Regions from separate parts of the Weissella soli genome, predicted to be linked through region 1. Evidence: a T-box and tRNA genes for the amino acid it is inferred to sense, from the RefSeq annotation. Region 1 holds a T-box; the other holds one or more tRNA genes.
The links. A T-box is a leader RNA that pairs with one kind of tRNA and senses whether it is charged. The one in region 1 lies ahead of WSWS_RS04920 (valine--tRNA ligase), so its partner is inferred to be a tRNA-Val.

Region 1 (6,999 bases):
ACGACGATGCTGCGGGCAACGCGCATGGCTGGAATGGAGGCGGTATTATCGACAATCGACAGGGTGCGGCCACCAAAGACAGTTTGATGTTCGTTTAAATCTGGTTGACCAACGCGGTGGTTAGCAACGGTGGTGGTGTCATTAATTTGAATCTCACGCATAGTTTTGCTCCTCGAGGTAGAGTGTCTGTGAACATCAAAACATTTGAAGTTCTGAACAGGTATTAGTACACTAAGTATAACAATATGTATAAATGGAGAAAAGACCATGGCATTTGAAAAGTCGGTGAAGGTGGCTGGTGATACAGTTACATATGAATTTAATCCAGGTTTGAAGAAGTATGCGTTGGGGGATACGGGTTTCGTGCAAAATAATGCAGGTGCTTATATCATGCAACGAGCTCTTGAACCCAGCAAGGGCTTGGCCCAATCGATTAAACTAAAGGTGTCGATTGATAAAAATTTAACTGGGGTCAAGATCAAGACGGTTAATCCTTCAGGTAATGATACGGTTAATATCTTCAAAAACTCAAATCCTGAATTAGTGGAGCTGTTTCGTTTCTACCTCAACGAGCTAGTTGAACGAGAAATTCTACTTATTAAAGAAGCTTAATAGACCTACGTAAACCTGGAATCATCTTTGGTCGCGTAGGTTTTTTAGCGTATAATGGAAACATCAATTATCGAATGAAAGTGGAGCAAGCAGACATGACGAAACTTTATTTTATCCGCCATGGTAAAACAGAATGGAACAATGAAGGCCGTTTCCAAGGAGCAAACGGTGATTCACCACTTTTGCCTGAATCATATCAACAAATCGAATTATTAGGAAAGCATTTGCAAGATATCAAGTTTGCGCATGCGTTCGCATCACCAATCAAACGAGCTCGTACAACTGCTGATGAAACAATCCGTTATCTGAAGCAACGGCCTGAGCTGACGTTACAGTCGGGCTTGGTCGAATTTGGCATGGGTGTTTGGGAAGGTAAGACCTTTGTCGACGTTCAAGAAAATTGGCCAGAAATGTATGACGCTTATCGGCATCATCCCGAACGCTTTGATGCATCACAAGTTGCGGGAGCAGAAAGTTTTGAACATGTCCAACAACGGTTTCGCCAAGCGGTGGTTGAAGCAGTGGCCGGTTATGGTGGCGCAGATGTTAACCTAGTGTTCTTTTCTCATGGCATGACCTTAACGGCTGGAATGGCATATCTCCTAGGCACTCCTTTGGCAGAATCACGAGCCCGGGGTGGGTTGGGAAATACCTCAACCTCAATTTTGGAAACGCATGATGGTCAGACATTTGTTGAAATTATCCGTAATGATGTTTCCTATTTAGACATTACCAGTGATTCAAGTAACACGATTTAAGAAGAGGCATAAGCATGACAGAACAAACGGGACTACAAACGGATATGCAAAAATTAGTGGCTGCGATTGAAGCCACACCACAAAATTGGCCCGCGTATGTTGATTTGGTTAACGTTTTAATCGTGTCTGAAAATTATCTCGAGGCGGAAGAACTTGGGCTCAAGAGTTTGGGGATTTTTGCAGATAATTTCGCGGCTGTACAGCAGTTGAATTATGCTGTTGGGAATCTGTATTATGCCGTCGGTGCATACGACAAGGCAAACGAATTCTTTGGTAAAATTGCCGATGCAACCTTGCTGCATGATGCCACGATGATGCAGGCCCAAGCTTTTTACGCTAAAAATGACTTTAAGCAGGCCTTAGTCTTTGCCCTGACTGGTGTTGAACAGGTCGCAGACGATGAGGCCGCGATTATTTTACTGGGAAACATTTGGTTGGGCCTGCAAGATTTGACACAAGCAGCTGCCGCATTTGAAAAGGCCCTGGCACTTAATTCAAAGAGCTTTGATGCCAACTTTGGTCGCGGTTTAGTACAGACAGTGCATGGCGAGCCAGGTAATCACTGGTTAGCAACCGCACAGGCCATTGATGGTGACAGATACCAAAACCAAGCCCAACGATTGGACGAGATCGCACAACTATTAGCAGGTTCAAAGAATGAATGATGAAATTGACTTGTTCGGTGATTCTTCCGCCAAGGCGCACGAGACACCAACAATGGAGGCGCAAGTACAGAACATCGTCTTTGCGGCAAATGATAATTTTTATAAAGTGTTAGCGGTGAAAATCGATAAACAAAACTTTGAGTATGATGAAAAAGAAATTACGGTGACCGGTAGTTTTGGGGATGTCCAGATCGGCTCGAGTTATGAGTTTCAAGGGGTCCTTAAAAACCACCCTAAGTTTGGTGAGCAGTTTCAAGCAACTAATTACAAGCGGTTAGCAGCTAGCACGAATTCGGGGGTCGTCAAATATTTGGCGAGTGACAAGTTCGAAGGGGTTGGCGAAAAAACAGCTGAAAAAATTGTCGCTGAATTAGGCGTTGACGCGATCGACATCATTTTAAATCGACCAGACGTGTTAGGTGACATTGGTTTGAAACCGGCCCAACAAACAACGATTATCGAACAACTTAAAGCTTCAGATGGCATGGAACGGGCAATCGTCGCGTTGAACGACTATGGCTTTGGTGCCTCAATTGCGGCGGCCATCTATGCAAAATATGGGTTAGAGACCTTACATGTATTGCAAGACAATCCATACCAACTCGTTTTAGATATTGAAGGGGTGTCATTTGCCAGAATAGATCGGTTAGCCGCGCAACGTGAAATGGATCCGTTGGATGAGCGTCGCATTAAAGCCGGGGTCGTGGCGGCGATTAACGCAGCTACCTTTGAAAAGGGTGATACCTATCTGCTCGTCGATGAGTTATTAGGCGAGGCGCAACAACTCTTGCAACGTACGCGAAATATTGTTGTGGATATGGCGTTAATTAAAACGGCAGTCCTGGCGCTCACCAAAGAAAACGTGATTGTTGCAGAAGGCGAACGCATCTTTGTCTACACAATTTATGCGGCCGAGGTCGAAATTGCACAAAATATGTTAGCGTTAAATCAAAGTGCAGGGCTGTTTAAACGGGAAGCCGCCGCTAAGGCCCTAGCAGAAGTGGAGGCCGCCAACCCCTTTGAATATGATCCTTTGCAAAAAGATGCGATGTTGGCTGCTTTGACCAATAAGCTATTTATCTTGACGGGCGGGCCTGGTACCGGAAAAACAACCATCATCAATGGTGTTGTTGAAGCGTATGAAAAGCTTTTGGTAAATGATGGCACCAAGGCAGATGACCTCGATAAGATGATTAATCTGGCGGCACCAACTGGGCGGGCAGCTAAGCGTTTATCAGAATCAACTGGTAAACAAGCTAGTACCATTCACCGTTTGTTAGGCATCAATGGGCGTGAAGCAATTAGTAATGCTGAACCTACGACCTTAGAAGGGCAATTATTGATTATTGACGAGATGTCGATGGTTGACACGGAACTCTTTGCGACGGTGGTAAGATCAGCACCCAAAAATATGCAAATTATTTTAGTAGGTGATAAGGATCAATTACCATCAGTGGGACCCGGTCGTGTGTTCTATGATTTGCTCGCCTCGGGGATGTTGAATTTTCGGGAATTGGAAACGATTCATCGCCAAGGTAAAGGTTCAACTATTATTGAATTGGCTAGTGCTGTGAAAGAAGGTACGGTGCCCGCTGATTTGTTGGAGCGCAAGCCTGACCGATCATTTTTCCCAGTTCATATGGCACAAGTCGCACCATATATCGAAAAGGTGGTTAAAAGTTGGATTGCGCGCGGTAAGAGCGTCCGGGACATGCAAATTTTGGCTCCCATGTATCGGACAGCAGCGGGCGTCAATCGTTTAAATCTACTCGGACAGAGTTTATTTAATCCACTGAAACCAGGTGCCCGTGAGATCAAATGGCGCGAAGGTGAGTTTGAATTTGGCTTCCGCGTTGGTGACAAGGTGATGCAAAAAACGAATGATCCTGAAAATAACGTGTTTAATGGTGATATCGGCTATATCAAAACGATCATGCTTGCCAAAGATAAAGAAAACGCCGAAAAAGCTGACTATATGGAAGTTGAGTTCGATGCAGGTATGGTGTGTTACATGCGCCCCGATTTCATTAATATCACGCTCGCCTATGCAACAACTATTCATAAGGCACAGGGTGGTGAATATGCCTTAGTGATTATGCCACTCGTGATGCAATTTGGTCGGATGCTACAACGAAACTTGCTCTATACCGGATTAACGCGTGCCAGCGAATCGCTCGTACTGTTGGGTGAACCAGCGGCCTTTGCAAAGGCCATTGAAACAGAGGGGGGGGACCGCCGGACGACCCTACAACAACGTTTAGCAGAGGCGATTGACGGTGTCATGCCAAAGATACCGACGCAAATTAAGCGTGACCAATTGAATCATGCGGCCGAGACGGTTGCTGAAACGCTCAAGCATGCCACGGCTAAGCCGGCTGCAACAAAAACGGCTGCACCGGAGATGGCCGTCGCTGATGCGGATCCAGACACGTTGACAATTGCCAGTATCATGGAAGGACGCTTTGATCCCAATATCGGTATGGGTGACTTGACGCCGTACGACTTCTTAGAAAAGGCTTGATGTTTTAGCTTAAAAACCGTAAAATGAGTCTTATAGCAATGCATTAGAGAGTAGTTGTGACGAGTTGTTGAGCGAGTTTGTAGTTGGTGAAAGACAGACCAAATCGTCATGATGAAGGTAGCTGATGGGCTATATTGATGAAACATATTTAGAGTAGTCAATATCGTTTTCCGCGTTAAGGAGCAATGAGATTAGGATCGTATGGTCCTAAAATCAGGTGGTACCGCGTATATGAACGCCCTGATGATGTGTTACAACATCGTCAGGGCTTTTTTGGCGGTAAAAATGACTGAAGAATATCAAATTGGAGGATGTATCATGCGTGAAGTTGATATGCCAGGAAAGTACGACTCAGCGAGTGTCGAAGCGGGTCGTTATGACAAATGGGTACAAGAAAAACGGTTTAAGCCATCAGGAAATGATAAGGCCCGCCCTTATTCAATCGTGATTCCACCACCAAATGTGACGGGTAAGTTGCACTTGGGCCATGCTTGGGACACCACTTTGCAAGACATGTTGATTCGTCAAAAGCGGATGCAAGGTTTTGATACCTTGTGGTTGCCCGGCATGGATCACGCGGGTATCGCGACACAAGCGAAGGTTGAACAACGTTTGGCGGAACAAGGACTTTCACGTTACGATCTCGGTCGTGAAAAGTTCATCGATCAAGTGTGGGACTGGAAGAACGAATATGCTTCAACGATCAAGCAACAATGGGGTAAGCTAGGCCTATCATTGGATTATGATCGTGAGCGTTTTACGCTTGACGAGGGTCTATCAACTGCTGTGCGCAAGGTCTTTGTGACACTGTATAACAAGGGCTTAATCTATCGTGGTGAGTACATCATTAATTGGGATCCAAAGGCCCGGACCGCTTTGTCTGATATCGAGGTTATTCACCAAGATGACGAAGGGGCTTTCTACCATGTGAAGTATCCCTTTGTTGATGCCAATGATAGCTATGATGGCAAGAACTATATTGAAATTGCAACGACTCGTCCTGAAACCATGTTTGGGGATGTTGCAGTAGCTGTGCATCCATCTGACGAACGCTACAAAGATCTAGTTGGAAAGAAGGTTTTGGTACCACTAGTGGGCCGTGAAATTCCGATTATTGCCGATGAATATGTTGATCCAGAGTTTGGTTCAGGCATGGTTAAGATTACGCCTGCGCATGATCCTAATGACTTTTTAGTTGGTAATCGGCATGATTTGGAACGCATCAACACGATGAATGATGACGCTTCAATGAATGAAAATGCTGGTAAGTATAACGGTATGGATCGTTTTGAGGCACGTAAGGCAATCGTTGCGGATCTTGAAGCAGCCGGCTGGATGTTACACATTGAACCAATCGTGCATTCCGTTGGCCACTCAGAACGAACAGGTGTTCAGGTTGAATCACGACTTTCGACACAATGGTTCGTTAAAATGAAGCCATTGGCTGAACAAGCATTGGCTATGCAAGCATCTGATGATCGCGTTGATTTCTACCCACCACGTTTTGAAGGAACCTTCACACGATGGATGGAAGATATTCATGATTGGGTTATCTCACGTCAATTATGGTGGGGTCACCAAATCCCAGCATGGTATAACAAGCAAACTGGGGCGATGTACGTTGGTGAAGAAGCGCCAGAAGACATTGAAAACTGGGAACAAGATCCGGATGTTTTGGACACGTGGTTCTCATCAGCTCTTTGGCCATTTTCAACGATGGGTTGGCCTGATGAAGACTCAGCAGACTTTAAGCGTTATTTCCCAACGAATACGTTGGTCACGGGTTATGACATTATCTTTTTCTGGGTTGCCCGGATGATGTTCCAGTCAAAGGAATTTACTGGTCGCCGGCCATTTAATAACGTTTTGATTCATGGTTTGATTCGTGATGAGCAGGGTCGTAAGATGTCAAAGTCCCTAGGTAATGGTATCGACCCAATGGATGTCATTGAGAAGTATGGCGCTGACGCATTGCGTTGGTTTTTGACGAATGGATCAACGCCAGGGCAAGACCTGAATTTCTCATACGCCAAGATGGATGCTTCATGGAACTTCATTAATAAGATCTGGAATGCGTCACGTTACGTCATTATGAATCTGAATGAAGATACGAAGGCAGAATTGCCAGCCTATGACACCTTGACTTTGGCAGACAAGTGGATTTTGTCACGCTTGAATGACACGATTGCCAAGGTAACGAAGAATTTCGAAAAGTTTGAATTTGGTGAGGCCGACCGTGCTTTGTACAACTTTATCTGGAATGATTTCGCTGACTGGTACATCGAGATGACCAAGGAAACCTTGAATGGCGATAACGAAGCAGCTAAGGATGCCGTCCAACACGTGTTAGCCTATGTCTTGGATCAAACATTGCGTCTGCTACACCCAATCTTGCCATTCGTGACTGAAGCGATCTGGTTGGAATTGCCGGTGCATGCGGGCG
Region 2 (6,999 bases), 640 kb from region 1:
AATGTCAGTTTGCTATAATGGAAACTAGTAAATCTTTAGAGATTGCCATGATGCGGGGAAATTATGCTTAAAAGAAATTTATACCTATACTATCTATTATTATTCATCGTGATCGGTGGCGCGATCTTTTTGCCATACTGGCTGACAGATACCACCCTCATTTGGTCACATGATGGGTTGAAGCAACATTTACCAGCTTTGATTACTTGGCATGAGACTCTCCGTCATTTAGTCTTTGACCATCAGTGGCCAAATTTTTGGCAAGCCCACCAGGGGTTTGGCCAAGATTATTTTCAAACCTATGCTTACTATGTGATGGGGGACATTTTTACTTATCCAAGTTTATTATTTAAGGAAAGCGCATTAGCCACCTATTATTCGGTGAGCGTGATCATCCGCTTAATCTTGGCTGGTTTAAGCTTTATCTTCGTGATCCGGCGATTACCAATCACGATTTCAAATCATGGTGTCCTATTAGGCGCACTCGTCTACACATTTTCAGGTTATGCGAACTTTGCAGCTTTTCGGCATTCATTTTTTCTGAATCCACTCATCATTTTTCCGTTGTTAATTTTAGCAGTTCACCAAGCAACGATTCACAAAAAATATGGTGGCCTGATCTTGATGACCTGGTGGACCCTATGGAACAACTTTTATTTTGCGTTTATTTTAGGTCTCGGTGCATTGATTTATTGGTTGTCCATGAATCATTTGCACAAAACATGGCGCCAACAAGGCCTGACCATTCTCAGCGTTGGCATTGGTGCCTTACTGAGTGCACCCCTTTTGATACCAACAATCACTCAGTTCTTTCAAGCAACCCGCTCGGCCTCCACTTTCGCCAATGGTTTGCTATTTTATCCAATTTCCTATTACTTAACTTTCGGCGATCAACTGATAAACGTCAGCACCGCACCGCAATTTTGGTTCAACGGTGGTTTGCTGGCCCTGAGTATCGTCGCACTGGTTCATTATGTCACTCAATTGCCGCACAAGTGGCATTTAGTGTTACCAACCCTTCTATTATTACTACCAACGGGTGCTGCGGTGTTTAATGGCTTTTCCGCGCCGTCCAATCGCTGGACGATGCTAGCCATTTTCCCAGTGGCACTATTAACGGGGAAGATGCTCGATGCATTGAGCGCGCTCCAGAACCGTACGCTACTGGTGGCTGGTGGCATCGGCGTATTTGGCTACCTTGGGCTCCTCTTGGGTAATGGCTTCTCACTGAATAACTCCTCAAACCTCATCTACGGTTTATATTTCATAACCATTTTATTGTTGGCAACGCGGCTATCCGAACGACAACGGCGCCTGATTGTGTCTGTTATATCTGTTATCAGCCTATTGGTGTTGTTTAATCATACGCATGCAAACGATTTGAAGGCGACGAAATCAGAATTAATTAGTAGTGCAAATTTGAAGGCAATCACTAAGCAAATTCATATGCTCACCGCCCTCACTGATCGTTCCATGCGGACGCTCGTGAGTGGCAATTTATTGTCGAACTTAAACACTGATGATGCCTCTTCTAATTTGCCAAATGCGCTCAAACTAAATAGTGTTGGCAGTTACTGGTCACTACAACCAGTGAGCACTTCGAATGCGCTGCGTTTAGTAGCCACGCAAACTAGCACCCCTAATGATGCGATTAACACCCTTGACAATCGTAATGTCCTTTCAAATGTGCTAGGTATCAAGACACGGATTGATACCCTTGGGGCGCCACAACCGGCTTCGTACATCAACAAAAATGGCCTAAACATCGCAAACTATACGAGTTATGTCTCGGCCAACAGTTACCCCTTGTTCACCTTACCTAAGTATCAGGTTTCGCTGGCTAATTACCGTAAGTTATCAGCCACGCAACGTGAAGCAACGTTGGCCGATAGTGTGGTTACCAGTAAGCCTTCAAAGCAACGTTCGGCATTCGCCAAACAGGTGAGTGCCGTCGCAGTGGCTACTGACAGTACCGGCAAGTGGCAAGACAAAATTCATTATCGGTATGCCACGCATGCCTCAACCTTACCCGATGGTTTCTATATTAAGTTGGCCAAGGCTCAAAAACAGACTGAGTTACATTTAGAACTAACCAATATCAAGTACGTGCCCTATTCATTCAGACGACAAAAGCAACAAGCGCTGGCTGATTATCGCTTCACGCAAAACCAAACCTTAGCCAATCCGCAAAGCACCGTTAATAATCAGTTCAATCCACATGCGTATACGTATACCTGGCTTAAACAACATGCGGTCAACGCTTTTGATCAAAATACTGGTTATACAATGACAACAACCTATGGAACTAATGAAAATACGGTGACCCAAACGAGTCAAAGTAATTTATCCTTTTATCAAAAACGTGATCACCTGACCATTAATTTAGGGACGGCCCAAACAATTAAGCTGGCCGACCTGGTCGCACTGAACTTTAGTCAACCTGGGACATATTCGTTTGATATTTCTGTCCAGGCTATTCCAGTTGGCGCTAGTTTTGATAAAGTTGCTCAAACCGCCATCGCGACTGCGCCAAAATCAGTGCAGCTTAAAAAGGATGCCATCACTGGTAACGTCACGGTTAAAAAGTCACGTATTTTAGCAAGCTCAATTCCCTACAACCACGGTTGGCACTCTAAAACCAATCAATTAGTTGAGATCGATGATGGTTTCTTGGGTATTAAATTGCATCGCGGTACCAATCAGATTAAGGTCACCTACACATCACCGAATGTCTATTTAGGCCTATGGAGCGCTGTCATCGGTGCAGTCATCCTGATTAGTTTCATATTTTGGCAATACAAGTCACAGCACAAGCATTAATATCGTAAAATGAACAACGGCCAAGTAGTATAGCTACTTGGCCGTTGTTTATTTTACGATGTGTCGTTATCAATTTGTGGGCTTAATGAAAAAAGATGTCAGTCGCTACATCTCTGCCAGCTCAAACCATGCAACCATCGGTAACCATTCATTGGTGCTCTTTGAAAAAACTTGAAAATCAGTGACGTTATAAACTGTCTTACGCGCTTCGTCATCAAGCGGTGACCAATATGTATCATCAGCGCGACGAATTACATCCCAGTATGGCAGGGTGTAAGTTGTCCCTGATGCATCACGAACTTCAAAACCTGGTTGAATATTAAATGTTTTTTCACCCACTAATGGACTCACCCCTAAATTATTAATTAAGTCCACAAATGTTTCACCAGAAATCTGTTCATATTTATTTTTCATGACATACCCCTCTAGGACTATTATACTTGAATTACGATCAGAACTCACATCAAACTAGCAACTCAGCGTAGTTTTTTCCAATAAAAAAAGATGTAACAATTAAGCTACATCTTCCATATATCGGGACGACAGGATTCGAACCTGCGACCCCCTGGTCCCAAACCAGGTGCTCTACCAAGCTGAGCTACGTCCCGAAAATTTAATTTACAAAACAAAAAGCTCAAAATTGAGCTTCATGTTTGCAATGCCGTCGGTGGGGGTCGAACCCACACTCCCTTGCGGGAACGGGATTTTGAGTCCCGCGCGTCTGCCAATTCCGCCACAACGGCATCATATTAATCAATATGAAATGGACGTTACAGGGATCGAACCTGTGACCCCCTGCTTGTAAGGCAGGTGCTCTCCCAGCTGAGCTAAACGTCCATAAATGCATCGCGACGTCCTATCCTCGCAGGAAGCGATCCTCCAACTACTTTCGGCGCTACTGAGCTTAACTGCTGTGTTCGGTATGGGAACAGGTGTGACCTCAGTGCCATCATCACGACACGGTATTTAATTAGTGAGAGTTTAGTTCTCTCAAAACTGAATCATATCTCTGTAAATTACATTGAACTTTGAAACCACGTTATCTGTTACTACTTGGTTAAGTCCTCGAACCATTAGTACTAGTCCGCTCCATGCTTCGCAGCACTTCCACTTCTAGCCTATCTACCTCATCATCTATAAGGGGTCTTACTTCATTTCTGAATGGGAAATCTCATCTCGAGGCGAGTTTCACACTTAGATGCTTTCAGCGTTTATCTCATCCGTACATAGCTACTCAGCGATGCTCCTGGCGGAACAACTGATACACCAGAGGTACGTCCACCCCGGTCCTCTCGTACTAAGGGCAGCTCCTCTCAAATTTCCTACGCCCGCGACGGATAGGGACCGAACTGTCTCACGACGTTCTGAACCCAGCTCGCGTACCGCTTTAATGGGCGAACAGCCCAACCCTTGGGACCGACTACAGCCCCAGGATGCGATGAGCCGACATCGAGGTGCCAAACCTCCCCGTCGATGTGGACTCTTGGGGGAGATGAGCCTGTTATCCCCAGGGTAGCTTTTGTCCGTTGAGCGATGGCCCTTCCATGCGGAACCACCGGATCACTAAGTCCTACTTTCGTACCTGCTCGACTGGTAAGTCTCACAGTCAAGCTCGCTTGTGCCTTTACACTCTGCGAATGATTTCCAACCATTCTGAGCGAACCTTTGAGCGCCTCCGTTACTTTTTAGGAGGCGACCGCCCCAGTCAAACTGCCTGCCAGACACTGTCTTCCACCACGCTGAGTGGTGTGAGTTAGAGTGATCATACAACGAGGGTAGTATCCCACCATTGCCTCCATCGAAACTAGCGTTCCGACTTCTACGGCTCCTACCTATCCTGTACAAGCTGCACAAGCACTCAATATCAAGCTACAGTAAAGCTCCATGGGGTCTTTCCGTCCTGTCGCGGGTAACCCGCATCTTCACGGGTATTTAAATTTCACCGAGTCTCTCGTTGAGACAGTGCCCAGATCGTTACGCCTTTCGTGCGGGTCGGAACTTACCCGACAAGGAATTTCGCTACCTTAGGACCGTTATAGTTACGGCCGCCGTTTACTGGGGCTTCAATTCGTACCTTCGCCGAAGCTAAGCACTCCTTTTAACCTTCCAGCACCGGGCAGGCGTCAGCCCCTATACGTCATCTTACGATTTTGCAGAAACCTGTGTTTTTGATAAACAGTCGCCTGGGCCTATTCACTGCGGCTCAGCTTGCGCTGAGCACCCCTTCTCCCGAAGTTACGGGGTCATTTTGCCGAGTTCCTTAACGAGAGTTCACTCGCACACCTTAGGATGCTCTCCTCGACTACCTGTGTCGGTTTGCGGTACGGGCAGGTAAATACTAACTAGAAGCTTTTCTTGGCAGCGTGACATCACAGACTTCCCTACTTTATTTCGGTCCCCATCATCACTTGTCCTATGAGGAATAAGCATTTAACTACTTCCAAGACTTATGATTTAGCCCAGCATTTCCAGCCGCTGGGTTCTGTTAGCCTTCTGCGTCCCTCCATCGTTCAAACATATTCACCTGGTACAGGAATCTCAACCTGTTATCCATCGACTACGCCTCTCGGCCTCGCCTTAGGTCCCGACTAACCCTGGGAGGACGAGCCTTCCCCAGGAAACCTTAGTCATACGGTGGACAGGATTCTCACCTGTCTTTCGCTACTCATACCGGCATTCTCACTTGTAAGCGCTCCACCAGTCCTCACGGTCTGACTTCATCGCCCTTACAACGCTCTCCTATCGCGCCACTTACGTGGCACCCGCAGTTTCGGTAGTGTGTTTAGCCCCGGTACATTTTCGGCGCAGAATCACTCGACTAGTGAGCTATTACGCACTCTTTAAATGATGGCTGCTTCTGAGCCAACATCCTAGTTGTCTGTGCAACTCCACATCCTTTTCCACTTAACACACATTTAGGGACCTTAACTGGCGGTCTGGGCTGTTCCCCTTTCGACAATGGATCTTATCACTCACTGTCTGACTCCCGGACATACGTCATTGGCATTCGGAGTTTATCTTAATTTGGTAACCCGAGATGGGCCCCGCACCAAAACAGTGCTCTACCTCCAAGACGCTACATTCCGAGGCTAGCCCTAAAGCTATTTCGGAGAGAACCAGCTATCTCCAAGTTCGATTGGAATTTCACCGCTACCCACACCTCATCCTAGCATTTTTCAACATGCACAGGTTCGGGCCTCCAGTGCGTCTTACCACACCTTCACCCTGGACATGGGTAGGTCACCTGGTTTCGGGTCTACAACCACATACTATCTCGCCTATTTCAGACTCGCTTTCGCTTCGGCTCCGGTCTTTCCACCTTAACCTCGCATGGGATCGTAACTCGCCGGTTCATTCTACAAAAGGCACGCTATCACCCATTAACGGGCTCTAACTTCTTGTAGGCACATGGTTTCAGGAACTTTTTCACTCCCCTTCCGGGGTGCTTTTCACCTTTCCCTCACGGTACTGGTTCACTATCGGTCACTAGGTAGTATTTAGCCTTGGGAGATGGTCCTCCCAGATTCCGACCGGATTTCACGTGTCCGGCCGTACTCAGGATCCTGTACGGGAGATGGCTTGCTTTCGTTTACGGGGCTATCACCCTGTTTCGCGTGGCTTCCCAACCACTTCAACTAACAAACCATTTTGTAACTCCACAACGACAGTCCTACAACCCCAAGATGCAAGCATCTTGGTTTGGGCTCTTCCCGTTTCGCTCGCCGCTACTCAGGGAATCGATTTTTCTTTCTACTCCTGTTGCTAATGAGATGTTTCAGTTCACAACGTCTACCTTCAAACAGCCTATGTATTCAACTGCTGATAACTTGCATAACAAGTTGGGTTCCCCCATTCGGAAATCCCCGGATCAAAGCTTACTTACAGCTCCCCGAGGCATATCGGTGTTAGTCCCGTCCTTCATCGGCTCCTAGTGCCAAGGCATCCACCATGCGCCCTTAATAACTTAACCTATCAGCTTACGCTGATGATTCAAGTTCGAGTATGTGACCATAAAGGTCACTTGCGATTATTACTAATTAAAGTAATGAACTTGTTTTAAAACTCAAAAAAAATAACGCGGTGTATTTCTCGGTTCAATTTAATTTAAATTGAAATTTAAAAATTTACATTAATATGATTCAGTTTTCAAAGAACTAATAAGTGGTCCACTCACGTGGG

Region 2: it has a tRNA-Val gene. The T-box ahead of WSWS_RS04920 (valine--tRNA ligase) is inferred to sense a tRNA for this amino acid. The anticodon was not compared.

What each region holds. Positions count from the first base shown of each region.
Region 1 covers NZ_CP017326.1:1,027,258-1,034,256, reverse strand. Annotated here, with positions in the region: gene WSWS_RS04945 (acyl-CoA thioesterase) at 1-161, opposite strand, end outside; gene WSWS_RS04940 (cysteine desulfurase) at 268-612, shown strand; gene WSWS_RS04935 (histidine phosphatase family protein) at 708-1,370, shown strand; gene WSWS_RS04930 (tetratricopeptide repeat protein) at 1,385-2,035, shown strand; gene recD2 (SF1B family DNA helicase RecD2) at 2,028-4,556, shown strand; T-box leader at 4,586-4,802, shown strand; gene WSWS_RS04920 (valine--tRNA ligase) at 4,875-6,999, shown strand, end outside.
Region 2 covers NZ_CP017326.1:386,400-393,398, reverse strand. Annotated here, with positions in the region: gene WSWS_RS01875 (YfhO family protein) at 64-2,820, shown strand; gene WSWS_RS01870 (hypothetical protein) at 2,926-3,234, opposite strand; tRNA gene WSWS_RS01865 (tRNA-Pro) at 3,355-3,428, opposite strand; tRNA gene WSWS_RS01860 (tRNA-Leu) at 3,480-3,563, opposite strand; tRNA gene WSWS_RS01855 (tRNA-Val) at 3,585-3,657, opposite strand; rRNA gene rrf (5S ribosomal RNA) at 3,664-3,780, opposite strand; rRNA gene WSWS_RS01845 (23S ribosomal RNA) at 3,874-6,790, opposite strand.